DNA from 2 places in the Apilactobacillus intestinapis genome. Region 2 is predicted to be linked to the other one. Evidence: predicted binding sites of a transcription regulator. Region 2 holds the regulator's gene; the other holds the start of a gene.
The links. Region 2 encodes NrdR, which represses ribonucleotide reductase genes. Its sites were predicted from a motif close to ACACNATATATNGTGT; they were not measured.

Region 1 (11,855 bases), on a different contig from region 2:
AAAACATTGAACAGTGCTTATAGATTCCATTAATTTGCATATCAACACCAATACTTACAAAGAAGATTGGAATTGGGAGCAAAGTCCCTAGCCCTTTTAGTCTAGCCATTAATACCTTTTTGAACTTAGTCTGACTAACAATTAGACCAGCAAAGAAAGCACCGGTAACTGCACTTAACCTGACCATTTCAGCGGTTCCCGCCAGAAATAGGCACAATAGGAATGAATATACTCCTGCCTTGGCTGTATCAAGATCTATAGTATTGAATAATAGCGTTACAATCTTATAGCAAAGCCATAAGAATAAGAAAAAAACAATTTGCAAAATAATTAGAAACAACGCATCTGAATTTCCATGTCCTCTTCCCACTCCCAAAACAGGAATAGAAACACTTAATAGAACAATTGAAATAATATCATCGGCTACCGCAGCAGCTAAAATAGTAATTCCAGCTGATGATGTTAGCTCCTGCATTTCTTCTAATACAGCAACTGAAATCGAAACAGATGTTGCTGCAAAAACAATTCCGATAAATGCACTTTCAATAATAGAAAGTTGAAAATATCTACACATTAGATAAATGGATCCGACTGGAAATACTACTCCAAAAAGAGCAACAATGACTCCCCGACCAAAATACTTTTTCAATCTATCAATGTCGCAAGTTAAACCGGCGCCAAACATCAATAATGCAGCCCCCAATGATGCTAATGCAATTACAATATCTTGACGGTGAATCACTCCTAAGACAGATGGTCCTAGGACTACTCCTCCCATGATTTGTCCGACAACATCCGGAATATGTATCTTAGAAGCCAGCATTCCAAAAAATTTCGCAAAAACAATCATTAAAAACAATGCGATTAAATAATTCAAATAAATCATTCTCCCCGAATAAAAACAATTCTATTTATTTTGAAACAATATGGTAGTACTATTTATAAATAACTTAGTTATAACTTATTACTTTAGAGAAAGGGAGTCAATGTTATCGACGCACCTCACCCCGCCCGCTTCGGTGAAAAAATATCAACGGCATTCTTCTTAACCTCAATCGGTGGTTGCCTTGATGCATACACTTACATCGAACATGGTGGAATATTTGCAAGTACCCAAACAGGGAATTTAATTTTGTCCGCATTAGCGTTGACACAATTCAATTATGGTCACTTCTTAGAAAGAATTTTACCGGTGATTGCATTTTCAATCGGAATTCTATTGGCTAATTGGATTCACCATAATCTAGATAAACATAAACTAAACTACTGGAAGGTCTATATTTTAGCCATTGAAATTGCAGTCTGTACAATCGTGGGATTTTTGAAATACAATGTTCCACAATTAATGATCACGACTTCAATGTCTTTGACAACGGCCCTTCAACTTTCAACATTTAATACAATGTCTGGATTGGGATACTCCAACATGTTTAGTACTGGAAACCTTCAAAAAACAATGAATAATCTATTCTTGTATTTGGAGACTAAAAAACACGAATTCAAAACCAAGTTACTTTACTACGGTGGTCTGGTTTTAAGTTTTCTATGCGGAGCTTTTGAGGCCAGCATCTTATCACTTTTCTTCCATACTAAGACCATCTGGGTTGTCGGATTGGAATTAATCGTCATTCTTGTATTCCAAATTCGATGCATCCTAATCTATCGACACGAAAATCAACTATAAAAAAGACCCTATAAGGGTCTTTTTTTATAGGATTGATAATACGTTAACCCGAATCAATTCTCGGCTTTCCTTTAAGATAAAGGCTTTGTCGTATTTATCAGGATATAAATTATATAGTTCGATAAACTTAATCAAAACCGTCGCAATTACGGCAGCAATGATTTCGATTCGTTTTGTGGTAACCAACGGGTTAATTTTTGTCAGCGTCTTTTGATTTATTCTTTCGAAGAAATCACTTGCCTGTGCCCTAAATCCATCATCATGATTGAATAAAAATTCCACAGTATTTTGGTTATCCTTTACTATATCCAATATTTTAGATACAAATTTACCTTCCAATAAATCTACTCGTAAGGCCGATTCTTTTTTTGCTAAAAACACATTTTGTTGAGCAACGATTTCTTGAAAAATCTTCTTTTTTTGATCATCAAATATGGCATACTTGTCGTAATAATGTTGGTAGAATGTCCCCCTGGAGATTCCCGCTAATTCAGCAATTTGTTTAACGGTTACTTCCTTTAATCCGTATTTAGAAACTAGCTCCATAAATGCATTAATTATCTGTTTTCTAGTTTTATCACGCTTGTTTCGATACATTCAATCACCCTTTTTTCGAAAATTGAACACATGTAAGATTTTGTAAATTGAATTGGTTAAATTATACCCTAATATTGAATATATCAATAAAATATTGGAGGTATATTTATGAAAAACACAAACCAATTATTTCAAAACGGAACTGGTGCCATCGTAGTTCCCGGACTTTTCGATGGAACCCTATCAATTAAGGAATTACTATCACATGGTGATACCGGAATCGGAAGCGGTGATGGTCTGGATGGTGAACTAATCATTGTTGATGGCAAGCCATACAAGATTGCTGGTGACGGTAATGTCACCATCGTTTCAGATGATTTCACCGTTCCATTTGGCAACGCCCACTTCGCCGATTTCAAAGACTTTGAAGTCAAAGATAATCTATCAATCGATGAATTAAACGATGAAATTTTTAACAAGGAAAAACTGCAAAACACTCAATTTGCGATTAAACTCCACGGAACTTTTCAATCTGTTAAGGTAAGATCCGTTTACAAACAAAGTAAGCCATACCCTAACCTAATTAAAACAGCGGAAAGTGAGCATATCTTTAACGGAGAAAAAGTTACTGGAACCATCATCGGATACTATAATCCATCTCCATTTAGTCAAATTGCTGTATATGGTTTTCATATGCACTTCATCGCCGATGATTTATCAATTGGCGGACACTTAAGCGACTTCCGTAATTTCAATGGTGAATTTGGCATTCAAAAATTTAACCAATTCATCTTACAACTACCTACCGATAATAAAGAATTCTTGGAACACGATTTTTCAAAGGATGATATCGAAGGTGCCATCAATCAAACATCCAAAGATAATTCTCAAAAGAACTTTTTCAATAAAGTTCTTTTTTGTATTTTTTATTCGGATTTTACTTATTAAACGTTAGTATATCAATACTTTGGGCACGATATGTAAGTATTCAATTTGAACATTTTTAGACAAAATTTCAAAAACATTCGACGAAAAAAAGCGAAATCGCTCACCACTACGTATTATGAGAAAATTAAATTATTATAATCATTCAGTACGCACTATTCAAATTGACATTCAAGAATGTTTTTACACTATATATGCGTGTTAACATTATTTTAGACACAAGTTATAGTGTATATTTTAAGGATAGGACTGATATAATGTTTGATAAAACTTTTGCCCATTTAAACGTTATAAAGAATTCTGGTGACAAGACCAAATTCTATAAATACAAGATTGATTTTGTACTAAATCAACTGGGTATTAGTAAGGAAGATAACAAGCGTTTCTTTGAACGTTTGAACCTATTTACTAAGGATCAAGAAGAAATTACCTCAAGTCATATTCATGACTTCATCATTCAATTTCTAGAAGAAAATGATTTCTTAGATGCTAAAGAGCAATACTTAAAATATGAACAAAAAGACATTGAAAAATTCAAGAAAGCAACCGATGTAAAGGCTCGAATCGACCAACTATTCAACCGTTACGACAGAGTTGTTCACGAAAATGCCAACAAAGATAGTAACGTCTTTAACACCCAAAGAGACCTAGAAGCAGGGGCTGCCAGCAAGGCCATCGGTCTTCAAATGCTACCTCCACTAGTAGCCAAAGCTCACCTTAGAGGTGATATTCACTGGCACGATTTAGACTACTCACCAGCAACTCCTGAAACCAACTGCTGCTTAGTTGATTTTGCAGAAATGTTGAATAACGGTTTTAAGATTGGTAACGCCGAAGTTAAATCACCTCGCTCAATCCAAACTGCGACCGCTCAAGTTTCTCAAATCATCGCCAACGTAGCATCCCTACAATATGGTGGTCTATCATTCGACCGTGCCGATGAAGTGCTAGCTCCATTTGCCGAAATCAACTACGAAAAACACTTAAAGACCGCTTCAGAATGGGTCGAAGAAGACAAGCGCGAAGACTACGCCAAAGACCGTACTAAGAAGGATATCTTTGACGCTATGCAATCACTAGAATACGAAATTAACACCCTATACTCATCACAAGGTCAAACACCTTTCACAACTGTTAGTTTCGGTCTAGGTACCAACTGGATTGAAAAGGAAATCCAAAAGGACATCCTAAGAATTCGTATTAAAGGACTTGGTAAGGAACGTCGTACTGCCATCTTCCCTAAGCTTATCTATGTATTGAAGAAAGGCTTAAACTTAAACCCTAACGACGAAAACTACGACGTTAAAGAATTAGCCATCGAATGTGCTACAAAGCGTATGTACCCTGATATTTTGATGTACGACAAGCTTTGTGAAATCACCGGTGACTTCAAGGCCCCAATGGGTTGTCGATCATTTCTACCTAAGTGGACTGACGAAAACGGTAAGGCCGTTAACGCTGGTCGTATGAACCTAGGTGTTGTTACCGTTAACCTTCCACGTATCGCACTATTGGCTAATGGTGACACGGACTTGTTCTGGCACATTTTTGAAGAAAAGCTAGGTATCGTTCACCAAGCCATGGCATACCGTATCGAAAGAACCAAGGAAGCTAAACCAGATAACGCCCCACTACTATACAAGTACGGTGCATTTGGTAAACGCCTAAAATCAACTGATAGTGTTGATGAACTATTTAGAAACGAACGCGCCACTGTATCACTTGGTTACATCGGACTATACGAAGTTGGTACCGCCTTCTTCGGTCCAGATTGGGAATCAAACCAAGAAGCCCACGACTTCACCGTCAGCATCGTTGCTGAATTAAACCGTCTATGCCGTGTTTGGAGTAAAGAAAGTGGATACCACTACAGCCTATACTCCACTCCAGCCGAATCATTAACTGATACATTTGCTCAAGACGATATCGAAAAATTCGGTAAGGTTAAGGACATCACAGATAAGGAATACTACACTAACAGTTTCCACTACGACGTTAGAAAACGTCCTAACCCATTTGAAAAACTAACATTTGAAGAAGCTTACCCTCACTATGCCTCAGCTGGTTTCATTCACTACTGTGAATACCCTAACCTAAAGCAAAACCCTAAGGCACTAGAAGCCGTTTGGGACTGGGCATACGACCATGTTGGATACCTAGGTACAAACACTTCAATTGATAAGTGCTTCAAGTGTGGTTTCAAGGGTGAATTCGAAGCTACCGCTCGTGGCTTCAAGTGTCCTCAATGTGGTAACCACGATCCTAAGTACTGTGACGTTGTTAAGAGAACTTGTGGTTACTTGGGTAACCCTCAAGCACGTCCAATGGTTCACGGTCGTCACGTTGAAATTTCATCACGTCAAAAGAATATGTCGAAAGGAATGGTAGAAAGTGTCGCACATGAAGAGACAGCCAAACAATCCAAAGCCTAAGGAATGGCTTGCAAAAGACTTAAGCCAACAATATATTGCTGACTATAAGCCATTTAACTTCGTTGATGGTGAGGGCATCCGTTGCAGTATCTATGTTTCTGGTTGCAAGTTCTTATGCCCTGGCTGTTACAATGTCGCCTCACAAAACTTCCATTACGGACAACCTTACTCACAAGATTTAGAAGACCAAATCATCGAAGATATGAAAAAAGATTATGTTCAAGGTCTTACCCTCTTGGGTGGAGAACCCTTCTTGAATACGCAAGTATGTCTTCGTTTATGCAAACGAGTTAGAGAAGAATTCGGCCACACCAAGGATATCTGGTCATGGTCAGGTTACACATTTGATGAATTACTAAAAGATTCATATGACAAATTAAAACTACTTTCAATGATCGACATCCTAGTTGATGGTCGTTTCATGGAAGACCAAAAAGATTTAACTCTTCAATTCCGCGGTAGTGCTAACCAAAGAATTATCAATGTGCCAAAGTCCCTTAAAGAAAATAAGGTCGTACTTTGGGACAAGTTAGTTCACTAGGAGGATTATTGTGTTAAAAATTGAAAACCTACACGTTAAAATCAATGAAACAGATGAAGAAGTCATCAAGGGTCTAAACTTAACCATCCCCGACGGTGAAGTCCATGTCATCATGGGACCAAACGGAACCGGTAAGTCGACTCTTTCTCAAACCATCATGGGTTCTCCAAAGTATTCAATTACTGAAGGAACCATCTCATTTGATGGCAAGGAATTAAACGACATGGCAACCGATGAACGTGCCCGTTTGGGTCTCTTCATTGGTATGCAATACCCTACTGAAATCAGTGGGATAAAAAATGTCGACTTCATTCATGCCGCAATGAATGCGGTGGCTGACAAACCAGTATCAGTTTTAGACTTCATGAAACGTTTAGACTACGTCATGGACTTCTTAGATATCGACGAATCATACACCGACAGATACCTTAACGAAGGTTTCTCCGGTGGTGAAAAGAAGCGAAACGAAATCCTTCAAATGATGATGATTCAACCCAATCTAGCCATCCTAGATGAAATCGATTCTGGGCTAGATATCGACGCCTTAAAAGTTGTTTCAAAGGGAATCAATCACATGCGAGACAATCACTTCTCTTCACTTATCATCACCCACTACAACCGCATCTTACGTTACGTTAAACCAGATGTCGTTCACGTTATGATGGGTGGTCGCGTCGTTACCAGCGGTGACTATCACCTAGCTGAACAACTAGAACAAAACGGTTACGCCCAATTGCGTGATCAATTAGGCATCGACGTAAAGCTGGTGGATGAATAATGAGTATGTCAGTTCAAGAATTTGCCCAATCACATAACGAACCACAATGGTTAACCGTTAAACGCATTGTCGCAAACGATATGAAAAAGACGATGAAGGTTCCCGCACCACTTCGCAAGTTTCACTTTGAATCTCCTGAACTTAGTTTCCGTTCAATAGATACGCAAAACTTAGCACCTAAAAACTTACAGGATTTAGGCATTATCATGATGGACTTGTTCGCCGCTGCAAACGAGTTTCCGGAACTAATCCAAGAAAACTTGATGGAAAAAGCAATTTATTGGCGTGATAACGCATTAAATGCGAACCATCTTGCGTATCTACAAAGTGGTGGGTTTGTTTTCATCCCTAAAGATGTCTGCGTTGATGAATCAATCGACATCTCCGACTTAGTCGATCACAACATGCAGGAAAAACACCTCCTAATTATCGCTGCTTCAGGAAGTGAAGTTTCATTCACCTACAAGGATTCAAAACAACACCCTAAAAACGACCGCCTAATGATTGAAGTATTGCTAGGAGATCACGCCAACGTCTCCTTCTATGACGCTGCAATGACTAATAGCGAAAAATCTCACCGCGTTTTAAATGCTTATTTAGCGCAAAACGCCAACTTAAAGACTTATGTCGGACTATTTAATCATGGTGACAGTCGCTACTACAGCAACATTGACCTCGATGGTATGGGCAGTTCCGCTAGAATTAATCTAGTGAGTCTATCCGATCAAAACCAAAACCAAGTAGTTCAAACCAAAATTATCAATAAAAGTCCCAATACGAGTGGCTTGATATCACAACGTGGTATCGTCGCCGATAAATCCAAGACTGTATACGATACTACTGGTCAAATTAAGCTGGAAGCTAGCGACTCTGATTCAGATCAAATCAGTCGACTATTGACTTTAAGTCCCGAAAGTAAGGGGAAAATTGACCCAATTCTTTTAATCGACAATCACGATGTGGTTGCCGGTCACGCTGCGAGTGTTGGTAAAGTTAACCCCGAACAGCTATACTATTTAAAAACAAGAGGAATTGACACCAAGACCGCCCGTTTCCTATTAACCCGCGGATTCTTGACACCTTTAATTGAAAAATTCCCAGACAAATCAGTACAAGAACACTTATTAAATAACCTAGAGGAGCGTATTCATGGATAGTCTAAACATTCGTCATCACTTTCCCATCTTCAAAGAGCATTCAGATATGATTTACTTTGACAACGCTGCAACGACTCAAAAGCCAAAGTACGTCATTGACGCAATCAGTAACTTTTACACTCACCACAATTTCAACGTGCACCGAAGCGTCTACACTGATGCCGGGGAAACGACAGAAATGTTTGAACAATCCAGACAAAACATTGCCTCATTCATTAATGCCAGTAGCGCAAAAGAAATCGTCTTTTCTGCTGGTACCACCGATAGCATTAACTTAATCGCTAACGGATATTATGCAAAGCACATAAAAGATGGTGACGAGATTGTGGTTTCAATCGCAGAACACCACAGTAACCTCCTTCCATGGCAAAAGATTGCGAAAAATAACGGCGCAACTTTGAAATTCATTCCGCTAAATGAAGATGCCAACCTCGACTTAAATGCCGCTAAACAAATCATTTCCGACAAAACCAAATTAGTGGCAGTCACTGCCGTTTCCAATGTCTTAGGAAACATCAATCCCATTGATCAACTAACCACATTGGCTCATGAACACGGCGCTGACATCCTAGTCGACGGTGCGCAAGCTGCTCCCGAATTACCAATCGATGTGCAAGAAACACCAATTGACTGGTTAGCCTTTTCCGGACACAAAATGATGGCACCAACCGGCATCGGTGTTTTATACGGTAAACAAGATTTACTAGAAAACATGGATAGTCCCCGTGTCGGCGGCGAGATGATTGAATCAGTATCAACTACCGACTACAAGCTTAAAGACATTCCATACAGACTAGAAGCCGGCACCCCAAATATTGAGGGTGTCATCGGTTTAGACGCCGCAATTTCTTATCTAAAAGAACTTAAAATGACTAACGTGCAGGCACAATGTGAAAAACTAGGTCAATACCTATACGACCAACTTAACGCTTTAGACGGCGTTTCAGTATATGGACCAACTAAACGTCAAACTGGAATCGTCTCTTTTAACGTCGACAATATTCACCCACACGACGCTGCAACCTTCCTTGACTCTAAGAATATCGACGTCAGAGCTGGTCAACACTGTGCCGAACCACTAACCCACAAACTGGGAGTCAACGCGACATTACGTGCTAGTCTCTACATTTACAACACGATTGAAGAATGCAACCGACTAGTCGACTGTATTAACGAAATGAAGGAATTTTTCAATGGATCTAAGTAACATTTATCAACGCATCATCATGCAAAAAGCCAGTGAATGCCCTAACAATAATCAGTTTGATTCAGACGTCCATCTAACTAATCCCACTTGTGGTGATGACATTTCGATGACCGCTGATACAAAGCAGCCCAACGTAGAAAACCTACAAGTGGCATGCGATGGCTGCATTATTTGTAAGGGTGCCACTCAGATGATGATAGAAGCAATTCAAGATAAATCCGCTGATCAAATCAATGAACTCGTTTTAAATATGTCCAAAATGATGACACACGAAGATTTTAACGAAGAACTGTTAGGTGATTTAGTCGCCTTTCAATCCGTCGTGCACCTACCAATTCGCATTAAATGTGCCATGCTTCCCTTCAAAGCAATTTATCAATTAATTAACGGAGATGATATCAATCGATAAATCAATCCAACACTTAAATGATGATTATCAATACGGTTTTAAAGACGACGTTAAACCCGTCTTTTCAACCGGTGATGGCCTAACTGAAGATATCGTCCGCGAAATCTCAGCACAAAAACATGAACCCAAATGGATGTTAGATATTCGTTTGAATGCTTTTAAAATCTTCCAAAAACTACCCATGCCTGACTTCGGTCCCGACCTATCTGATCTCGACTTAAGCAAAATCAGATACTTCCAAAGAGCGACCGATTCAGTATCACGTAGTTGGGACGATGTTCCAGAAGATATTAAGAACACCTTTGAAAAAATCGGGGTGCCAGAAGCAGAACGTAAATACCTAGCTGGTGCCGAAGCTCAATACGAATCAGAAGCTGTTTACGCCAACATCAAAAAAGAATTCGCCGACATGGGAATCATCTTTTCAGATACCGATACGGCATTAAAGGAACACCCTGACTTAGTTAAGGAATACTTCGGTAAACTAGTTACGCCTCAAATGAACAAATTCGCTGCGCTAAACACAGCGGTTTGGTCTGGTGGTGTCTTCTTGTACGTTCCAAAGGGTGTCCATGCCAAGATTCCAATCCAAGCATTCTTTAGAATCAACGCCGGTCGAACCGGTCAATTCGAAAGAACCTTAATCATCGTTGATGAAGATGCCAGTGTGAACTACGTTGAAGGTTGTACCGCCCCTAACTATTCAGAAGATAGTTTGCATGCAGCCGACGTCGAAGTCTTCGTGAAGAAGAACGCCTTTTGTCGCTACACCACCATTCAAAACTGGTCCGACAATGTTTACAGTCTGGAAACCAAACGTGCTTCCGCTGATGAAAATGCCACCATGGAATGGGTCGACGGAAACCTAGGATCCAAGGTCACCATGAAGTACCCAAGTATCGATTTGAATGGTCCCTACGCCAACGGAACAATGCTATCAATCGCATTTGCCAGCGGTGACATTTACCAAGATACCGGATGCATCATGAGGCACCATGCTCCTCACACTTCATCCAACGTGGTATCAAAATCAATCTGTAAAGACGGCGGAACTTGTAACTACCGTGGAACAATTCGTATGATTGAAGATGCTCACTACTCTAAATCACACATTGAATGCGACACGATCATCATGGATGATGACTCAATGAGTGACACCATTCCGCACAATGATATTTACAATGGTGATTCCGAAATCGAACACGAAGCCAAGGTTTCAAAAATTTCAGAAACCGACCTATACTACTTAATGAGCCGTGGCTTATCCGAAGCTCAGGCTACTAAGATGATTATCATGGGATTCATTGAACCCTTCTCAAACCAACTTCCAATGGAATACGCGATGGAATTAAATAAATTAATTGATTACCAAATGGAAGATTCCGTTGGTTAAAATTAGCGCCCCTAGAGCTTTTCTAGGGGCGCTTTTGTTTCATGTGAAACAAATTTAGATATTTCATTTGACTAATTAAAGATTTAGTTTATACTTAATGTAACATTTTATAACATATAACTATTTTAGGAGATGTTTTTATGCGTATCGAAAAAGATTGTGTTGGTAAACTAGAAGTTCCTGATGATGCTTTGTATGGTATCCACTCCCTTAGAGCCGCAAGGAATTTCCCGATTACAGAAGAGAAAGTTGACCCGCTTTTGATCGAAAGTTACATTCAGATTAAAAAAGCCTCAATCACCGCAAATTACGGTGCAAAAGCGACTGATGTTATAAAATATAACACAGTCGTAGATGCTTGCGACTACTTACTTGAGCACCCCTCACCAGAGAGTTTTATCACTCCAGCCATCCAAGGTGGGGCCGGAACTTCCACAAATATGAACGTAAATGAAGTAATTGCCAATGTCGCAATGAAATTACATCCTGATGTCTTCATTCATCCAAACGATGATGTTAACCAGGCACAATCTACTAACGATACCTACCCAACCGCTGGTAAACTAGCAATGATTAAACGTTTACCAAAATTAACCAGCGAAATTAATCGATTAATCGAAATCCTAGATGAACTATCCAAGAAATTCCAGTTCACCATTAAACTAGGTCGAACCCAACTTCAGGATGCCGTTCCTACTACCTATGGAAAAACATTCCATGCTTACGCTTCATTATTCCGTCGTGATTTGAAACGAATCAACAGCGCTGAAAA
Region 2 (19,736 bases):
AATGATGAAGACCCTTGCTATCAGTAGAACCGATATACATACCAGGGCGCTTTCTAACTGCCTCCAGACCCTTTAGGACCTGGATGGAGTCATCATTATAATTTTCTGACTTCTTAGCCATCGTAACGCACTCCCTTTCATACAATATAATATATTACCTTATTTAAAACGCTTTTAAAAGGGAATATTAAACGTCCTATATAGAGAAGATGTTGTCATAATGCTTAAAAATGGTAAAATTAATAGATAGTTAATTTTTGGGAGGAACCATTTTTGAAAATCACAATTTTATTAATTGTCGCTTACTTGTTAGGGGCAATTCCTAATGGAATCTGGATTGGTAAGGTCTTTTTCAATAAAGATATTACCAAGTTAGGTTCTGGAAATATGGGAACCACCAATACATTTAGAGAACTTGGTAAGACTGCCGGTGCTGTTGTTATGGTATTAGATATTTTAAAAGGTACCATTGCAACATTGCTACCAACATTCTTCCATATCTCTAACGTATCACCAATCGTATTTGGTTTATTCGCTGTATTGGGACATACATTATCAATCTTTGCTAAGTTTAAGGGTGGTAAAGCCGTTGCTACTAGTGCCGGAATGTTACTAGCAATTCATCCAATCTTATTCTTATGTGCTTTTATCTTTGAAATTTCATTTACTTACCTAACTAGTATGGTTAGTGTAGCAAGTATGATTTCATTTCCATTAATCACAATCTTGATTTTATTGGATCATGATTACGTACTTGGCGTTATTGGTATTATTCTAACAATCTTTATTTTCATTAAGCACAGAAGTAACATTCAACGTATTAAAGAAGGTAACGAAAACTTAGTTCCATTTGGTTTGGTATACAAACATCAAAACAATAAATAAACACAAAAAAAGCACTGCTTAATTGCAGTGCTTTTTTATTGCGCTTATTGCTTAGTATTCATATCTAGTTGTTTCAAATGTTCAATCTTATCCTTTGAAAGGATTGGGAATGAAATTGTAAAGATTGATCCATATCCCGATGAACTTTCAACATTAATCTTACCGTTATAGGCCTCTACCAAACGCTTAGCGATTGATAGTCCTAAACCATTACCACCTTGGTTACGACTTCTAGCCTTATCAACACGATAGAATCTGTTAAAGATTTTATCAATGCTTTCTTGGCTTAATCCTTCACCAAAATCTTGAACCGCAATATCGACATAACGATACTTACGAGAAAGTGAAATATGAATTTCCTTTCTTTGTTTAGAATACTTAACAGCATTGTCTAACAAGATAATCAAGATTTGTTCCAAGTGATTACGGTAAATTTGAATGATTGTTTCTTCCCCAATATCATCATCTAAGATGAACTTGTAATCAGGGTGAATCATTTGGAAATCATTGTATTGTTGATGAACAACATCTTGAACATCCGTTGTCTTGTTTCCATAGTTGATTTCAACTTGTTCAGCACGAGAAAGATCTAACATTTCTTGAACTAAACTCTTCATACGATTAATTTCGTAGATTGAAGATTTAATTGATTCATCTAGGACTTCAGGGTCATCCTTTCCCCAACGAGAAAGCATGTCTAAGTGTCCCTGAATTACAGCGACCGGAGTTCTTAATTCATGGGAAACATCTTCAACGAATTGTTGTTGTTGATCAATGTATCTTTGCATTGTATCAATCATATCATTGAATAAGTCCCCTAAGTCAGTCAACTCATCATTTTGAGTCAACTTAGGCACACGACTGTCCGTTTCAGGAGATTCTTTAACACTGTGAATGGTGTTAGAGATAATCTTGATTGGACGAAGCATGTATGATGATAGGAAGTACGACAATGCAGCAGAGAAGAAGATACCAATAATTAAAATTACAAATAAAATTCCGGCTAATTTGTTAATGTACAAATTGTAGTCAGACATTGAATCAACTACTCTTAGATAACCAATTAATTCATGCGTCTTGGCAGAATAGATTGGTGAATCTAAAACTAAGATTGTCTTACCTGAGTTCTTGGTAATAACCGTTTTGCGGCTATCTACCGGTTTGAAATTGTAAATCTTTTTTGGCGACTTCTTCGATGAGAAGATTTGGTCTGAATTCTTATTGTATACACTAACCACGATATCCTTACTAAATAAGTTAGTATAAATAGAATCAGAATAAACGTCTGTCGACATTCCATTATTAGGGTTGCCGTCCCTAAAACCACTGTTTGGATTTAAAGCAGAACTAACTGTCTTTTCATCCAATGATCGATTAATCGTTCTTAATCGATTTGATATCGTTACATCCGATTCAATAGTACGTGAGTTCTCCTGGTGTAATAAGACATCAGAAAAACGGTTGTAAATCAAAAAAGAAAAAATTGATAGAATTACAAAAATTATAATTGCTGATCCAATTGACCATTTCCATTTAAGAGAAAACCATCTTCGATTGCTGCTTACTGTCTTTGAAACTTTATCATCATGGTTGGAAATCATGATCTCATCACGTAACCGGTTCCTCTAACAGTTTGGATGTAGCTCTTTTGATCAGGTCTATCAATTTTGTTTCTTAGGTAACGGATGTAAACATCAACAACGTTTGTTTCAGCACTTGAATCGTATCCCCAAACCTTAGTTAAAAGAACGTCTCTAGCTAATACAACGTTTACGTTTTCCATTAAAGTAAGTAGTAATTCGTATTCACGCTTAGTTAAGTCGATAATATCGTCTCCACGTTTTACGATTCTACTTTCTTTTTCGACAGTAATGTCCTTAAAGTAAACAACCTTTTGATCTTCAGCGTTTTCGTCACCTTCGATATCAATACGACGAAGTAATGCTCTAACACGAGCTAATAATTCTTCGATAGCAAATGGCTTAACGATGTAGTCATCTGCACCATGATCGAATCCTGAAACTCTATCAATAACAGAATCTCTTGCTGTCATCATAATGATTGGAGTTGTCTTCTTTTCACGAAGTCTTCTAGCAACTTCCATACCATTAAGCTTTGGTAACATAAGATCTAAAAGAATAACATCATAGTCGTTGTTTAGTGCTTCTTCTAGTCCTTCGCGACCGTCTAAGGCTACTTGAGTTTCGTAACCTTCATGCTTCAACTCTAACTCTACAAATCTAGCTAAGCTTTTTTCATCTTCAATTATCAAAATACGGCTCATTAAATTACACCTCTCCATTTATTTTAGAAAATCTTAACTTACTTTGTACATTTTATCACGTTTTTTCTCATAATAGAAGAGCTTAATCCGAATATTATTATTAAAATCTTAAATTTTTTCACCAATTTACTATTTTAAATTAGAAAACGAACCATTCTCTCGATTTAAGTTTAATATAAATGTTTAAATAAATAAAATAATTATACTTACATAACAAAAAAAGCTACCAGGACCCATGGTGTTCTGGTAGCTTTTTTATTTAATTAGTTGTTTTCATTAACAACTTGTTTTCCATCATAGTATCCACAACTAGGACATACCATGTGAGGTTTACGTAATTCACCACAGTTTGGGCAAGCACTCAAACCTGGGTTAGCCAACTTAATGTGACCACGACGCATACCCTTCTTAGCTTTTGAAGTTCTTCTTGCTGGTACAGCCAATGCAAAAACCCCCTTTATATTAAAATATCCACTAGTGAAAAATTTTTAAGTCTTGCTTAATTATCACTATCGTCAAAGAAGTTCTTTAACTTAGCAAGACGTGGATCTACTTTTTTATCATTTGCCTCTTTTTCGGCTAAATCATCTTCGGAAATAACTTCCCAGTCATTTCCTTCTGGCATTTTACCAGTTTCGATTTCCTCAGGAGACAAAATGTGCATTGGAATTTGTAGGATGATGTTGTCGGCAACTGATTTATCAAAATCAATTTCGCCTTCGTCATCTACTAGGAAAGCAATTTCACCTTCATCTTCACGTTCTTTCAAGCGCAAATTAGTTTCAACATAAACTTCGTTAATTGAGAAATCCAATGGTAACTCAACCGGAGTTAATGATCTTGATGAAGGAACCACAATCTTACCTGTTACACGAGCAGTCACAATTGCATCACCGTTTTCAGAGAAAACGTTAGCAGCAACGTGAATATCGTCATCAGCAGAAATAACATATTTGCTATATCTACTCATAATATCATCAGATAAGTTCATATCTTCTGATACTGAAAGTGGCTTGTTTTTGTATTCGGATAGTTCCTTTAAGAACCATTTCATGTCTATTCCTCCTAATGCAACAGCGTTAATTATACATATTAAGAAGTTAGTTTGTCAAGGTCATATCCTTGATACCCGGCCTAAAAATTAATAAATTAATGGAATTTTTCCTGCATCTTGAGGAATATGATTTATATTTTCATAAATCCTACCAGATACTACATCAAAATTTAATTCTGATTCAGATAGTTCCTTATTAATCTTAGTAATTACAGGTAGTTCTACTTGCTTCTTAATGTCATTCAAATACGCTCTACCGCTTTTATTAAAGCCTAATACTCTGACATACTCTTGACTCAAATCATCGCTTTTACGCCAATTTAAGAGCGTATAAACGAATAAACGTTGAAGTCTTGCGTATGTGTAGCGTTTAGATTTAACCAAGTGTAGAAACTCATCAAAAGAATGTGATTCATAGATATACTTCTTTAGTCTATATTCTAATCCCTCAGTCATTTGATAGATATGATTTAATTCATCAATACTTGATGTTTCAATCTTATATTTTAATAATGGCCAGAAATCTTCCCAATCAACATGATTCTTTAAAGCTTCGATATCAATGCTATCGGGAAGATATTGGACCAATTTCTTACTATTATTTAAGATAGCAGCTCTTATTGCAGAAGCACTAGCAATTACCCCATCGTTATTTAAATCACAATCATGATGGTTAGCACCGTTTCTCTTAATCGGAACTAGCTTCATTTGGTGATTATTTTTTTGGTTAGCAATTGCATAGTTTAACGCCAATACATCATTTGGTGCACTGACATCTTCTCCAGTCGCATTAGTTAATGCATCCCTGATTAACTCAGCATAGCTTTTGGTGTAATCATGATCTATTTTAGTTTCCTTTAAATCAACATTAGCCAGCTCATTAAAGTTAATGTTTGGATGTTCACTACCAAATGATAGCCACTCACACTTAAGACTAGCTAAAATGTTCACTGCGTGCCTAGCAAATATATCAGCAGGCTGCACGGCACATTGCACTGGTAACTCAATTACCATATCAGCACCATTTTCCATTGCCATTTGTGCCCTAGTCCATTTATCTAATATAGCAGGTTGGCCTCTTTGTACCCAATTTCCTGACATAATTACGATGACTGCGTCAGCATTGGTTGCTTGTCTTGCCTGCTCAATTTGGTACTTATGCCCATTATGAAACGGGTTATATTCAGCAATTATACCAACAGCTTTCATCGAATCATCCCTTCTTACATACAAAGAACCATCTAGTTGTAGTATCAGTGATTTCGTCTTTACCAAAGTTAGCACTAACCTTGATATCTTTGAATCCTGCGTTCTTCAATAAATCAATGTAAATATCAACTTTATAAGTTCTTTCCAAATGAATTTCACTAAATTGATCATATGCATTGATTGACTCGTTGTACTTAAAAAATACTAAGTCATGTTCTACTGAGTGATCTTCATCACCTAAGTATGATTGCCACATGAAAGCATTGCTATCATCATGGTAATTATACATGTATCCCGGATATACGACATCTGTTTGATATGGCGTAATTACATCAAATAAGAATTGTCCATCATCATTTAGATGTTCATGTACCTTTTCAAAAGCAGTCTGTAGTACGTTTTGATCTGGCAAGTAACATAATGAATCATCAAAACAGGTAATCACATCAAAGTTAGGAATTCCTTCCATTTCAGTCATGTCACCTTGAATTAATGGCATATCTGGTTTAATATCTCTTAAATGTTCTTCTGCTAGTGTAAGCATGTCTTCAGATAAGTCCATACCACAAACATTATAGTTTTGAGCGGCAAGCAGCGCTAATAAGCGTCCGGTTCCACAAGCCATGTCCATAATTGAATCATTCTTTGATACATTTGCTTTTACAAAAGAAAGCCATTGATCATACATAGTTTCATCAAATAATTCATCATAGAATTTTGCGAATTCTTGATAAATCATTTGACTAGTCCTTAACCCATTCTGAAACGTCTACTGAATCAGCATCTGACCATAGTTTTTCTAGGTTGTAGTATTCTCTTTCATCTTCTTGGAATACGTGCACAATAACGTCACCTAAGTCCAATAAAATCCATTTAGCAGTGTCTTTACCTTCTACTTCTTTAACACTGATACCAGCTTCTTCAGCTTGGTCAGCAACTTCATCAGCAATAGACTTAACTTGTCTGTTTGATGCTGCATCCATGATTACGAAGTAGTCAGCCATTAAACTAACTTCGTGGACGTTTAAAGCAACGATGTTGTGAGCTCTCTTACTGTCCGCTGCTTTAACAATTACTTCTAATTTTTCTTTACTATTCATTTGAAATCTCCTCGTTATTTGATGTTTGATCCATTTACCCATTCGTTATAGGTATCAATGGTCTTTGGATAAACGGGTTTATTGGCACTAATTAAATATTGTAGAGTGTGCTTAGTTTGATATGCCACCCCGTCAGCTAGATTATTAAATGTAATCTCACGTGCTTCTTCTACACCTGGGAAGTCGCGTCCCATTTCGATATAGTCGGCCATGTATACAATTTGTTCTAGCTTTGACATGTACTTTGCACCGGTGGTGTGATGCTTAATGGAATTCAAGATATCGATATCAGTAACACCTAATTCGTTTTGAACCATTAAGTAACCAACTTCACCATGCCAAATTGCATTACCGTATTGCAACAATAAGTCATCCAAACGATATTTCTTAATTAGTTGGATGAAATCGTCATCAGGTCTTTGCTTAGCATAATCGTGGCAAAGTCCTGCAACACTTGCTTTTTCAACATCTACATTATTTTTCTTTGCTAGTTCAATCGCCATTTGTTCAACACGTAAAACGTGTTCAAATCTTGATTGGGTTAAAGCATTGTTTAGTTTTTCGATTAGTTCTTCTCTGGATAAAGGGATGTACTTATTTGTATATGTTAATTCAACATTATTCATAAAGATGATGCTCCTTTATATATTTTAAAACTGCATCTGGAACCAAGTATCGAATTGATTGATGGTTAGATACCAGTTTACGAATTAAGGTTGAAGATATGTCCAGCTTGGCGACATCTACCCATATCACTGGATAGTTAGTCGACATTGGATAATTTTCCCTTCTAACACCTACAAAATGAGTTAGTTTAAATAAATCATCAACACGATACCATTTAGGTAGGTATTCAACCATGTCACCACCAATAATAAAGTAGTATTCATAGTCGGGATGTCTTCTCTTTAATTCTACCATAGTGTTGTAAGTGTAACTTTTACCACGATTGATGATTTCTAGCATTTCAATATCAAACTTATCATTATCGTTGATTGCTAGATTAACCATATTGACGCGGTCATCAGCATCAATTGCATCTTTATGATCAACGTGAGGTGGGATGAAATCAGGCATGAAGTATACCTTTTCTAGTCCTAATTGACTCCTTACTTGATCCGCAATAAATAGATGACCATTATGAATCGGATTAAAGGTTCCACCAATAATCCCGATTTTTTTGCGCTTGTTTAAAGATTTTAACTTAGGTAAAGTTTGCACCTTTTCACTATGCATTGATAAGAACTCCTCTAAATATTTCTAACTTCTACAGAGTAAATTTGGAACTTTTCCTTACTTGCAGGTAAGAATAATAGTAATGTCTTTCCAATTGTTTGAACAACATTGATGTCACTGTTTGCTTCAATGTATTCTTGAACATCACTAACTTCTAAATCAGAATTTTGTTGAATGTTAACCTTGATTAGTTCACGTCTGTGTAAAGCATCCAATACTTGTTCTAACCAAGTTTCGTTTAAACCATTCTTTCCAACAGAGAATAAAGGTTTCATTCTGTTAGCTTGTGATCTTAAATATCTTTTTTGTTTTCCGCGTAATTTCAATTTTGTACCTCGCTTTTTATATCATTGCTCTTCTAACTAATACGTCTACACCCTTAGGTGCCCATCCAGCTACAACTACACCAGCTGGAACGGTAATCCATCCAAGTCCTTCGAATACTAAATCGCTCTTTTGATCGGTCTTGAATTCGAAACGAACCAATTCTGGAAAATCATCAATTGATTCACTACTTGGTGGAGTTAATAATTCACCAAAATGCTTGTCGTAGAAGCTGTCAGCATTTGCTAACTTAGTACGGTGAATTAGTAAGTTGTTTTCAACATAAACAGTAAAACCATGCTTCTTGTCACCTTGAACGTAATCAAAACGGGCAACACCACCAAAGAATAGTGTTTGTTCTGGGTTCAATTGATAAACTTTTGGCTTGATTGGCTTTTGTGGTTGAACAATCTTTAGATCCTTACCGTTTAGGTAATGTGCCATTTGTTCTTTATGAATGATACCTGGTGTATCTACTAATTCATGTCCATCTTCCAAATCAATTGAGATTCTATCTAATGTAGTTCCAGGGAATCTTGAAGTAGTGATTAGTTCCTTAATTCCAGTGTTTTGTCTAATGATTTGGTTAATCAATGTTGACTTACCAACGTTAGTAACACCTACAACATAGACGTCACGATCATTTCTGTACTTATCGATGTTCTTCAATAAATCATCAACTGATTCATTAGTTTTAGCAGAAACTAGTTCAACATCAATTGGACGAATTCCGGCTTCATTAGCACGTTGTCTAATCCAATCCTTTAGTTTAGAACGTTTTAGTGAGTTTGGTAGCAAGTCAGACTTGTTACCAACCAACATGATTGGGTTATCACCTACGAAACGGTGTAATCCAGGAATCAAGCTTCCGTTAAAGTCAAAGACATCAACCAAGTATACGATAAGCGCATTAGCATCTCTAATTTGGTTTAATAGTTTCAAGAAATCATCATCAGTTAAGCTAACTGGTGAAATTTCATTATAGTGACGTAATCTAAAACAACGTTGGCAGTAGATTTCGCCACTTTCTTTTCCCTTTTCAAGAGCAGAGTTAGGAGTGTATCCTAGTTCATCAGGATTTGTGGTTTGAATTAACGCACCACAACCAATACATCTAATTTCTTCATCTTGTAATTGATTAATTTCTGTCATTTATATCCTCCTGCCAGTCTAAATCATCATATTTGTTTCTTAATTTTTTCCATATTAATTTTTCTAAGAAGCGATTAGGCTTAGTATTCCAAGCATCGGATTCAATTAATGGCTTAACTAACACACTTCTAACGTTTGCATTGTTTGAAGCCCAAACATCAGTTAATAATTGATCTCCACACATAATTACTTCTTTGTGGTGTAAATGGTAATCTCTCAAAGCCTTATTAATACCTCTAGGTAATGGCTTTAAGGAGCGTGAGATGAAGTTTAATTTCAAACTTCTTAACGCTCTTTGAACTCGGCTATGTTTATTATTTGAAATAACAATTAATTCAATATTGTTTTTCTTGAGCTCAGATATCCATTCTCTTAATTGAGGAGTTCCATCAGGATTATTCCAAGGAATCAAGGTATTATCTAGATCACTAAAAACGGCCTTAATCCCCATGTCTTTTAGTTTTGATGGTGAAATATTATATACGACTGGAATCATCCATGTTGGTTTAAACTTAGAAATCATTTTAATTCTCCTCAATAATATTATGTATTATATGAGCACCAAAATTAGCGGTGCCCATAATAAGAAAAAAACTCCCACCTACTTACCTTAAGTGGTGAAAGTTTTTATAGATTATTTAATAGCTTTCTTTGCAGTTTCTGCTAATGAAGCAAATGCTTTTTCATCGTTAACTGCTAAGTCAGCTAGCATCTTACGGTTCATTTCAATGTTTGAAAGTTTCAAACCGTGCATTAACTTGCTGTAGCTTAAGCCGTTCATACGAGCAGCAGCATTGATACGAGCAATCCATAATCTTCTGAAGTTTCCTTTGTTTGCTCGACGATCACGGAATGCGTATTCACGTGACTTCATAACTTGATCTTTAGCAGTCTTGAATAGACTGTGCTTACCTTCACGGTAACCTTTAGCTTCTTTTAAAACACGCTTACGACGTGCATGAGTAACTGTTCCACCCTTAACTCTTGGCATATTTAAATCCTCCTAAATTATGTCTTACTTAAAAGTATTAATTAAAACATCTTTGTGTATTTGCTTGCTAATGTATCGTTTACCATGCTTGTACCACGTAGGTTACGACGTTGTTTCTTTGTCTTACCGTGGAAACGGTGACTTGTGAATGCGTTAGCACTCTTTAAACCACCCTTAGCAGTTTTCTTGAAACGCTTTGCAATTGCACGATTTGATTTAGTCTTTGGCATTGAAAAAATCCTCCCTTAATTTAACTTAAGTATTATAAAAATACTATCTAATTTTTATCGCTTGACTTAGGTGCGAGCATTAGGAACATACTTCTTCCATCCATTTTTGCTCGTTGAGTAACGCTAGCAACATCTGATGTAGAATCTGCCATTCTGTTTAAAACATCACGACCAATTTCCTTATGTGTGATGGCACGTCCCTTAAAGCGAATTGAAACTCGAACTTTTTCACCTTTTGCGATGAATGTCTTAGCTCTCTTCAACTTAGTATTAAAATCATTAGTATCAATAGTTGGACTTAATCTAATTTCCTTAACACTAACTACCTTTTGCTTCTTACGAGATAGACGAGCTTTCTTTTGTTGTTCGAAACGGTATTTTCCGTAATCAATAACTTTAGCAACCATTGGCTTAGCCTTTGGAGCAACAACTACTAAATCTAATCCAGCAGCTTCAGCAATTTGCATTGCTTCGTCCTTTGACTTAATACCTAATTGATCACCATCAGCACCAATTAAACGAACTTCGCGAGCTCGAATTCCATCATTAACCATCATATCGTTTGCTATGGTAATTCACCTCCAAGTATATTAAAAAGCAGAAAAAAGCGGATGCCCACAGTTGAGCACCCGCTTTTGGTCCTTTGAACATTAAATCAAAGGTTAATCCGATATCATGCCTAGCCATCTCTTTCGATCACTCAGGCGAGAAGCGGGATGCTTCTGCTTTTTCGTTACTTATATAATACCACATGAGTGGTACATGTCAATAACATTTATTATTTTTCTCTTGAATAGTTACTAATATCTTCTTGAATTTCTTTGATGAAGTCATCAAGACTTAGACTTTCACTATCTTGTTCACCGTACTTACGTACAGAAACTTGGTTTGAGTTCATTTCACTTTCACCAACGACGATTGTGTATGGAATCTTGTTAGTTTGAGCATCACGAATTAAGTAACCCATCTTTTCGTTTCTGTCATCAACACTTGTACGGATACCTAATGCAGCTAATTTGCTGTTAACTTCCTTAGCGTAGTCACCGTATTTTTCCATACTTACTGGAATAACTTTAACTTGCTTTGGAGCTAACCAAGTTGGGAATGCACCCTTGTATACTTCGATTAGGTAAGCAATAAATCTTTCCATAGTTGAAACTAAACCACGGTGCATCATAACTGGACGGTGTTCTTCACCATCTTCACCAACATAGTGTAGATCAAATCTTTCAGGTAACATGAAGTCTAATTGAATAGTTGATAGAGTTTCTTCATTACCCATTGCAGTGTAAGTTTGAACATCAAGCTTAGGACCGTAGAATGCTGCTTCACCTTCGGCTTCAACGTAGTCTAGGCCAAGGTCATCCATGGCACCCTTAAGCATTGATTGTGACTTGCTCCACATTTCTTCATCATCGAAGTACTTTTCAGTGTTCTTAGGATCTCTGTAACTTAATCTGAAGTGATAGTTCTTAATATCGAAGTCTTTGTATACTTCAACCATTAAACCAAGAACCTTCTTAAATTCGTCTTGGATTTGGTCTAGTCTTAAGAATGTGTGACCATCATTTAGAGTCATTTCACGAACACGTTGTAGACCTGATAAAGCACCTGATTTTTCGTATCTGTGCATCATACCAAGTTCAGCAATTCTCATTGGTAGTTCACGGTATGAACGAATGTGGTGCTTGAAGATTTGGATGTGACTAGGGCAGTTCATAGGACGTAGTTCTAGTTCTTCACCATCACCCATGTCCATTGGTGGGAACATGTCTTCACGGTAGTGTTGCCAGTGACCAGATGTCTTGTAAGCATCTAGGTTCATTAGAACTGGTGTGATAACGTGTTGGTAACCGTTAGCTAATTCCTTATCAATGATGTATCTTTCAACAACACGACGGATAGTAGCACCATTTGGCATCCAGTAAGCTAAACCAGCACCAACCTTAGGGTCAACGAAGAATAAGTCTAACTTGTTTCCGATAACTCTGTGGTCTCTTTCTTTAGCTTCTTGTCTTCTCTTTAGATCTTCTTCTAAATCAGCTTTCTTGTAGAATGCTGTAGCGAAGATTCTTTGTAGCATTGGGTTTGATGATTTACCTTCCCAGTATGCACCGGCAACTGAAAGTAATTTGTATTCCTTAACAGCCTTAGCTTCTGGTAATACAACACCTTCACCTAAACCTAGGTAATCACCGATTTGGTAAAAGACAACTTGACCGTCTTCAGCTAATTCGTTAACTAACTTAGCTTGGTATGGATCTCCATCAACTTGCTTTAAAGCATCTTCTAGAGATAATACTTTTCTTTCAATTTTTACATTGTCTGAAACCATTTTATTAATACGTTCTTCTACTTGTGGTAGTTCATCGGCACTAACTTGTGAATCACGTTTATCAGTATCAACGAAGAAACCATCTTCGTCAGAAGTACTTTCACCAAATTGGATGTTGTTAAATTGGTCAGCAAGGGCAGCTTTTAACAATTGTGAAGCTGTTTGACGTAGAACCTTTAGACCATCTTCTGTATCTTTTGTAACGATTTCAATCTTGCCACCTTTTTCAAGTGGTAAATCAATTTCAACCATTTTTCCGTCAATCTTACCAGCTACTGATTTCTTAGCTAAACTAATTGAGATTGATTTAGCGATATCTTCAGTAGTTACTCCCTGATCGAATTCTTTTACGCTACCGTCAGGAAATTCAAATGAAATCTTTGCCATAATAGAGCACTCCCTTGTGTAATTTTCGAATAGAAACAAAAAAGTCCCTAGCATCTAAATAAATAGACACTAAGGACGTTATAAACGTGGTTCCACCCGAATTCTACCTACCTGCACAAACAAATAGGCCTCATAATAGTCTATAACGAAACAACCCGATTCAGAATTTTCCTCTGATTTAAAATAAAAGTGGTAACTTCAAACCTGAACATGAAGATACTTCCAGCAAATGTATCCTCTCCCTGTAAGTCGAGATTTAAAATCATGTCTTTTATTAACTGTCTTTATTATCGACAGTCACGCTTAAATTGTCAAGCATTAATTATTGTGGGCGACGATTTTGACCAAACATCCCTACTTCTTTTGCCAAGTAGTGAACACGTTGCATGATTCGTTTAGCCTTTAGTGGTTCTACGTCACCCTTATTGTTAACAGCTAGGTGTTCTTCTTCAAATTGTTGCATTGAGAAGTTTGAAGTAAAGAATGTACTTAGCGAGTTTTGCATTCTGTATTCAAGAATAACACCCAAGATATCATCCCTTACCCATGAAGACATAGAATCAGCACCAATATCATCTAGGATTAGGACTGGTGTCTTCTTAATTGTATCTAATTTGTCAGCAACCAAGTTACTGGAAATCGCACTTTTCATTTCCACTGCAAAGCTTGGGAAGTGAACCAATGTTACTTCAAATCCATTCTTAGCTAACTCATTGGCCATTGCAGCCATTAGGAAAGTTTTTCCAACACCGAATTCACCGTATAGATACATCCCTTGGTGCCACTTCTTAGGTGCATTGGTATATTCCTCGATAAAATCAGTGACCATCCCCATCGCATTCATACGGTAATCATTTTCACTTAAATCAAATTGATCCAATGTGACGTTTTTAATGTTCTTAGGCATTGCAACCGCGTGGATTCGTTTAAGCACTTTGGCCTTCTTCATGTTGTCCTTAGTTTCTTGTGTAGGAACGTATGAAATATCAACCAATCCCTTATTAACAACTAATACTGGCGTATATCCAGGAATTGTTGTGGGTTGATTGTTCTTTAGTTTGTTATTTTCTTGCACGAATTCATATAGTTTTGACATTGAGCGTTTTACAACATCGTCTTCCAATTCGTCTTTGTGCTTGTTTAAAAACGACTTAACGTCTTCATTATTTAAAACAGCATTGACTGATTGTTGGTAACGTTCGTTGTATTTTGGTTTGCTTAAAGTCTTTGCAAATTCATCACTTAAGTTTTTCATTCTCTACCCTCTTTTCTACTGTTACGAAGCTTTTGAATTCTTGCTTCTAGTTCTTTTTTCTTATCTTCGTTAACCTTACCATATTCCTTTGGCTTTTCGTTATCTTTTGCCCAATCAGGAAGGGTTTCTTTAACCGTCATCTTACGATTGTTATTGAAACGTGGTTTTCTAGGTTTGTTTAATTCTTTTTGTCTGTTCTTGATGAAAGTAATTGCCTTACTTGCATCGGTAACATTGTTTTGTGACCAGTTATCAGCAATTGCTTCAAAGAGGTTCTTATTTAAACCGGACTTTTCTTGATCAATTAGTAGATGATAAACAATCATATTGATTACTTCTGGTTTTAGAATTTGTCTAGAAACCAAGTCAGAAATCATGCGTTCCTCATTGCTATGAACATAACCACCCTTAGCATTCTTCAAATAGTTTAAAAATTCGATTGGTGCATATTCACTGGCCGATTTAATCAATTGTCTTTCCTGGGCGTTTAAATCGTTGCTATCTGCCTCGGTAGATTTATCAGCATTGGTGGCTTCACGTGATATGTTATCCGCATTTGATTGAAATTGTCTAGATACTAAAATCTTAAAGTTGTTTGGATCAAAGACGTTATTGGTAACATTAGTTGCCTTTTCAATCAATTTAGCCATTTCAATCTCATCGATACCGTACAATTGATGTTCTGAATTAATCAAATTGATATTCTTCTTAACATCGGATGTATTAACGTAAGACTGGTTTAGCATGTCTAATAGTAAATTAAAGTCAAAGTCATCACTTTTTTCGATGACTGGACCGGCTTTAACGTGACTACTATTATCATTAATACTATTTTTAACTTGTTGAACAGCCTTTGGTGTGTTGGTAACTTCGCTATCACGAATATTAAACACTTGAAGGAAGTTTCTTGAAACGTCTTTATATTCGGACAAATCAAATCCAGGTCGGATAAATTCATTGTATAAGTCAACGTATCTATCTTCACCAATTACTTGTAAAAGTGAAACGCTTAGTAAATCATCAATAAAGAAATCATTAACGGATAGTGGACTAACCAGACGATAGACATATTGTTTTTCGCCCTTATCACTAGTCTTGATGTATGTCTTCATCAAACCAGCCGCTTCTAATCTTAAGCGGGCCTCGTAAAATGATTTCATATCGACACTCAAATAAGACAAGGTTTCAAAATGACTATGTGCTTGATGTGTCTTTCTTTCATGACTCATACGCCAAAAATTGTTAATCAAAGCATATGGCAAGACACCAATGATTGGCTGATATAAAACATCCAAAGAAGTTCTTTGTAAGTCAGATAAATCATCATCTGCCAACAATATAAACTTGGATAGAGGATCTACCTCTCGCCATTGATCTGTCATATTAATTCCCCGCTATTTCTTATTTTTTTGGTCCTTATCTAATACCTCTTTTAATTCATTATAAAAGACCGTCATATCTTTAAATTGACGATAAACACTAGCAAATCGAATATAAGCAATTTCATCGACATTCACTAGTTCTTTCATCACATATTCACCAATTAGTTGGCTTGATACTTCGTTTTCGCCTAAAGAACGGATACGGTTTTCAACCTTATCTGCGATAGATGTCATTGCGTCCATTGGCACTGGACGTTTTTCGGCAGAACGAATAATTCCGCGAAGAATCTTTTCGTGATCAAATTCTTCACGATTGCCGTTGTTCTTAATAACTAATAATGGTGTTTGTTCGATTCTTTCAAATGTTGTATATCTGTAATTACAATTTTCACATTCACGTCGACGTCTGATTACCTGGCCATTTTCGGCAGGACGACTGTCAACTACTCTCGAAGAGTTTTTATGGCAATGAGGACATTGCATATGTTTCACCTCAATTAATCTATGTTATTAAACAATTTTACCACTTGATTGCGTGTTTGCATAATGCTTCCATTACTATCAATCACATAAGTGGACAATTCTGCCTTAATTTTTAAAGGCCATTGGCTCTTAATTCTTGCTTCTGCATCATCCTTGGATAGAGAATCACGTTCCATTAAGCGCTTTTCCTGTTCATCAAAATCACAGACAACACTGACAATATCATCACACATAAAGTGATAACCATTCTCAAACAATGTCGGTGCATCTAAGATGACAACGTCATTTGTAGTTTCATTAATTCTTCTAATCACTTCGCTGCGAATGAATGGATCAATGATTCTGGTTAATTCAATTAGTTTAGATTTGTTATTAAACACGATTGAACCTAATTTTTGTCGATTTAACTCACCATCTTCTTTGATAATATCTTTACCAAAAAAGGCAGCAATAGCCTCTAGACCTTTGCTGCCTTTTGATTGAACCTGGTGAGTAATTTTATCAGCGTCGATGATTTCGTATCCAACACTTGCTAGATACTCAGCCACTGTTGATTTTCCAGTGGCAATTCCACCGGTCAAACCAATTACTCTTGTCATATTATTCAACCACTTTTCTTTGACAGTTAGGACAGAATGTTGTGCCTCGTTGAGCCACCTTAATCTTTTCTAATAAGGTATCGCAACGTTCGCAAGGTTCACCTTTTCTACCATACACATGTAGATGGTTTTGGAATGATCCAGCTTCTCCATATGCATTTGAATAAGAGTGAACAGTAGTTCCATGTCCCTTAATTGCCATTTTTATTTCTGCAATAATGTTCTTTCTTAATTCTTCAATTTCTTCATCAGTAATTAAGTTTGTTTGAGTTTCAGGATGAATCTTGGTCAACCATAAAACTTCGTCACAGTAAATATTACCTAATCCAGCAATATTACTTTGGTTTAGTAAAAATGGCTTAATCTTTCCTCTAGCCTTGTTCATGATTGATTTCATGTAATCAAATGTTAGAGTTTCATCTGTTGGTTCAGGACCAATTGTTCCTAAACCAGAAAGCGTCTTTTCGTCACCATTTTTAACTAAGTACATTCGACCAAACTTACGACTATCTTTGTATCTTAGTTCACGGTCGTCATCCAAATGAAAAATAATATGAGTATGTTTAGTTGGTTCAGTTCCATCTGGTTCAACGTCATACTTACCTTCCATTCTTAGATGTGAGACCAAAGTCATTTCGTTATCAAATCTAAATAATAGGTATTTACCACGGCGATCAATACGATTAATAGTGTGGTCTTCTAGAGTATCCTTGAATTCCTTTGCACTAACATTAATCATTTTTGGATATAATACATCAATTGTCTTAACCTTAGCACTTTCCACTAAGTTAGTAAGACCTCTTCTAACAGTTTCTACTTCAGGTAATTCAGGCATATCATTAAACCTCACTTAATTTATTTCAAACTGTACCAGTTTTTACCGTAATGGCTTTTAACATTTAGCGGAACGTTAAGTTCAACAGCTGAGTCCATTACCTTTGGTACTAATTCGCTTAGTACTTCAATTTCTTCATCAGGTGCTTCAAAAATCAATTCATCATGCACTTGTAATAACATCTTGGCTTTCATGCCACGTTTGTTTAATTCGTTTTCCATCTTAATCATTGCAATCTTGATGATATCAGCAGCACTACCTTGGATTGGTGAGTTCATTGCTGTTCTTTCTGCAAAAGATCTTAGGTTAAAGTTCTTTGAATTGATGTCAGGTAGATAGCGTCGACGGTGAAGGATGGTTTCAACATAACCATTTTTCTTTGCGCTTTCAACACTTTCATCCATGTATTTCTTAACACCAGGATATTCAGCAAAGTACTTTTCGATGAACTCCTTAGCATCTTTACGACTGATTCCAGTATTCTTTGCTAAACCAAAATCGGAAATACCATAAACAATTCCGAAGTTAACGGCCTTAGCTTGACGACGAAGTTCAGGAGTAACTTCACTGTTATCCTTCAATCCAAAGATTCTTCTGGCGGTTGATGCATGAATATCATCGTTATGAATGAATTCATCTTGCATGTTCTTGTCACCAGAGATAGAAGCAAGAACTCTCAATTCAATTTGAGAATAATCGGATGAGAAGATTTGGTAGTTATCATGACTAGGCACGAATGCTTGTCTGATTTTACGTCCTTCTTCAGTTCTTACCGGGATGTTTTGTAGATTAGGATCTACAGAAGATAATCTTCCAGTTTGGGTAAGAGTTTGTAGGTATCTAGTATGAACCTTACCATCCCCATGAATATCAGATAATAATCCTTCAACATAGGTTGATAGAATCTTGGATAGTTGACGATATTCAAGGATTGCTTCAACGATTGGATAGTCAGGAGCAAGTTGTTCCAAGACACCTACTGCAGTTGAGTAACCGGTCTTAGTCTTCTTAATGACTGGTAACTGTAATTTTTCAAATAAAATTACACCTAGTTGTTTAGGGGATGCAATATTGAATTCTTCACCGGCATCGTTGTAGATAGTTTGTTTGATTTCTTCCAAACGTTCTGAAAGTTTGCTTTGCATTTCGTTTAGAACATCTTTATCAACTACCACACCAGCAATTTCCATTCTAGCTAGTACAAATGTTAATGGTAATTCAACATCGGTATATAGGTCCCATTGGTTATTTTCCTTTAAACCATCAAATAGCTTATCTTTAAGTGCGTCAATGGCATTTAACTTTCTAGCAAAATGGTTGAATAACTTGTCGCCTTCAGGAATTTCACGTTTAGCGCCCTTACCATATACATCATCATCTGATTGAACATCAAAATAATCATGACGATTAGCGACCTTACCTAAATCATTGCTATTGTCGTTTGTGTCCAATAGGTATGAAGATAGCAATAAATCAAAATCAACGTTGTTTAATGTAATGCCTAAACGATTTAAACCAACATAGGTTCTCTTAGCATCAAATACATCTTTTTTAACATCATTGCTTTCAATGATTTGTTTAATCTGATCACTCTTTAAATAATCAACATCGTTTGATACGTAAATCTTTTCGTTAATCTTTAGAGCAAATCCAATGAATGGAGCGTCATGATAGTTATCACCATCCATGCCAAGGTAAAATGTCACCCTATCGCTGTCTTGTTTAGCGATTTCAGATAATGTATCATCACTAACTTCAGCGTATTCAATATCCTTCATATTGGCATTTTGAGTGGTGTTCATTTCGCTAAGAAATTTTCTAAAGTTCATTTGACGATAAAACGCGATCAAATCATCTAGATGATCTCCTTGATATACTGTATCATCAATTGAAATTTCGATAGGAGCTTCTCGATTAATTCTAGCTAACTTCTTCGCTAGGAAAGCTTCATCCTTATCTTCAATTAGGTGTTCCTTTAGTTTCTTACCCGAAACC

Region 1: a site for NrdR is predicted at 3,383-3,398, ahead of nrdD (anaerobic ribonucleoside-triphosphate reductase). Genes of this name have one in related genera too.

What each region holds. Positions count from the first base shown of each region.
Region 1 is NZ_JBMHFD010000021.1:899-12,753, forward strand. Features, by position in the region: gene ACOMA7_RS07445 (cation:proton antiporter) at 1-886, opposite strand, end outside; gene ACOMA7_RS07450 (YoaK family protein) at 1,028-1,684, shown strand; gene ACOMA7_RS07455 (TetR/AcrR family transcriptional regulator) at 1,709-2,281, opposite strand; gene budA (acetolactate decarboxylase) at 2,390-3,169, shown strand; gene nrdD (anaerobic ribonucleoside-triphosphate reductase) at 3,424-5,598, shown strand; gene nrdG (anaerobic ribonucleoside-triphosphate reductase activating protein) at 5,567-6,139, shown strand; gene sufC (Fe-S cluster assembly ATPase SufC) at 6,144-6,917, shown strand; gene ACOMA7_RS07480 (SufD family Fe-S cluster assembly protein) at 6,917-8,074, shown strand; gene ACOMA7_RS07485 (aminotransferase class V-fold PLP-dependent enzyme) at 8,067-9,281, shown strand; gene sufU (Fe-S cluster assembly sulfur transfer protein SufU) at 9,268-9,690, shown strand; gene sufB (Fe-S cluster assembly protein SufB) at 9,674-11,083, shown strand; gene ACOMA7_RS07500 (aspartate ammonia-lyase) at 11,224-11,855, shown strand, end outside.
Region 2 is NZ_JBMHFD010000001.1:339,804-359,539, forward strand. Features, by position in the region: gene parE (DNA topoisomerase IV subunit B) at 1-121, opposite strand, end outside; gene plsY (glycerol-3-phosphate 1-O-acyltransferase PlsY) at 274-885, shown strand; gene ACOMA7_RS01885 (HAMP domain-containing sensor histidine kinase) at 930-2,486, opposite strand; gene ACOMA7_RS01890 (response regulator transcription factor) at 2,483-3,169, opposite strand; gene rpmF (50S ribosomal protein L32) at 3,433-3,612, opposite strand; gene ACOMA7_RS01900 (DUF177 domain-containing protein) at 3,669-4,223, opposite strand; gene ACOMA7_RS01905 (nucleotidyltransferase) at 4,311-5,432, opposite strand; gene ACOMA7_RS01910 (class I SAM-dependent DNA methyltransferase) at 5,437-6,171, opposite strand; gene rsfS (ribosome silencing factor) at 6,176-6,532, opposite strand; gene yqeK (bis(5'-nucleosyl)-tetraphosphatase (symmetrical) YqeK) at 6,547-7,158, opposite strand; gene ACOMA7_RS01925 (nicotinate-nucleotide adenylyltransferase) at 7,151-7,768, opposite strand; gene yhbY (ribosome assembly RNA-binding protein YhbY) at 7,783-8,094, opposite strand; gene yqeH (ribosome biogenesis GTPase YqeH) at 8,111-9,244, opposite strand; gene ACOMA7_RS01940 (YqeG family HAD IIIA-type phosphatase) at 9,231-9,767, opposite strand; gene rplT (50S ribosomal protein L20) at 9,879-10,235, opposite strand; gene rpmI (50S ribosomal protein L35) at 10,277-10,465, opposite strand; gene infC (translation initiation factor IF-3) at 10,513-11,022, opposite strand; ribosomal protein L20 leader region at 11,059-11,199, opposite strand; gene thrS (threonine--tRNA ligase) at 11,244-13,187, opposite strand; gene dnaI (primosomal protein DnaI) at 13,510-14,442, opposite strand; gene ACOMA7_RS01970 (replication initiation and membrane attachment family protein) at 14,439-15,824, opposite strand; gene nrdR (transcriptional regulator NrdR) at 15,837-16,307, opposite strand; gene coaE (dephospho-CoA kinase) at 16,322-16,906, opposite strand; gene mutM (bifunctional DNA-formamidopyrimidine glycosylase/DNA-(apurinic or apyrimidinic site) lyase) at 16,908-17,741, opposite strand; gene polA (DNA polymerase I) at 17,762-19,736, opposite strand, start outside.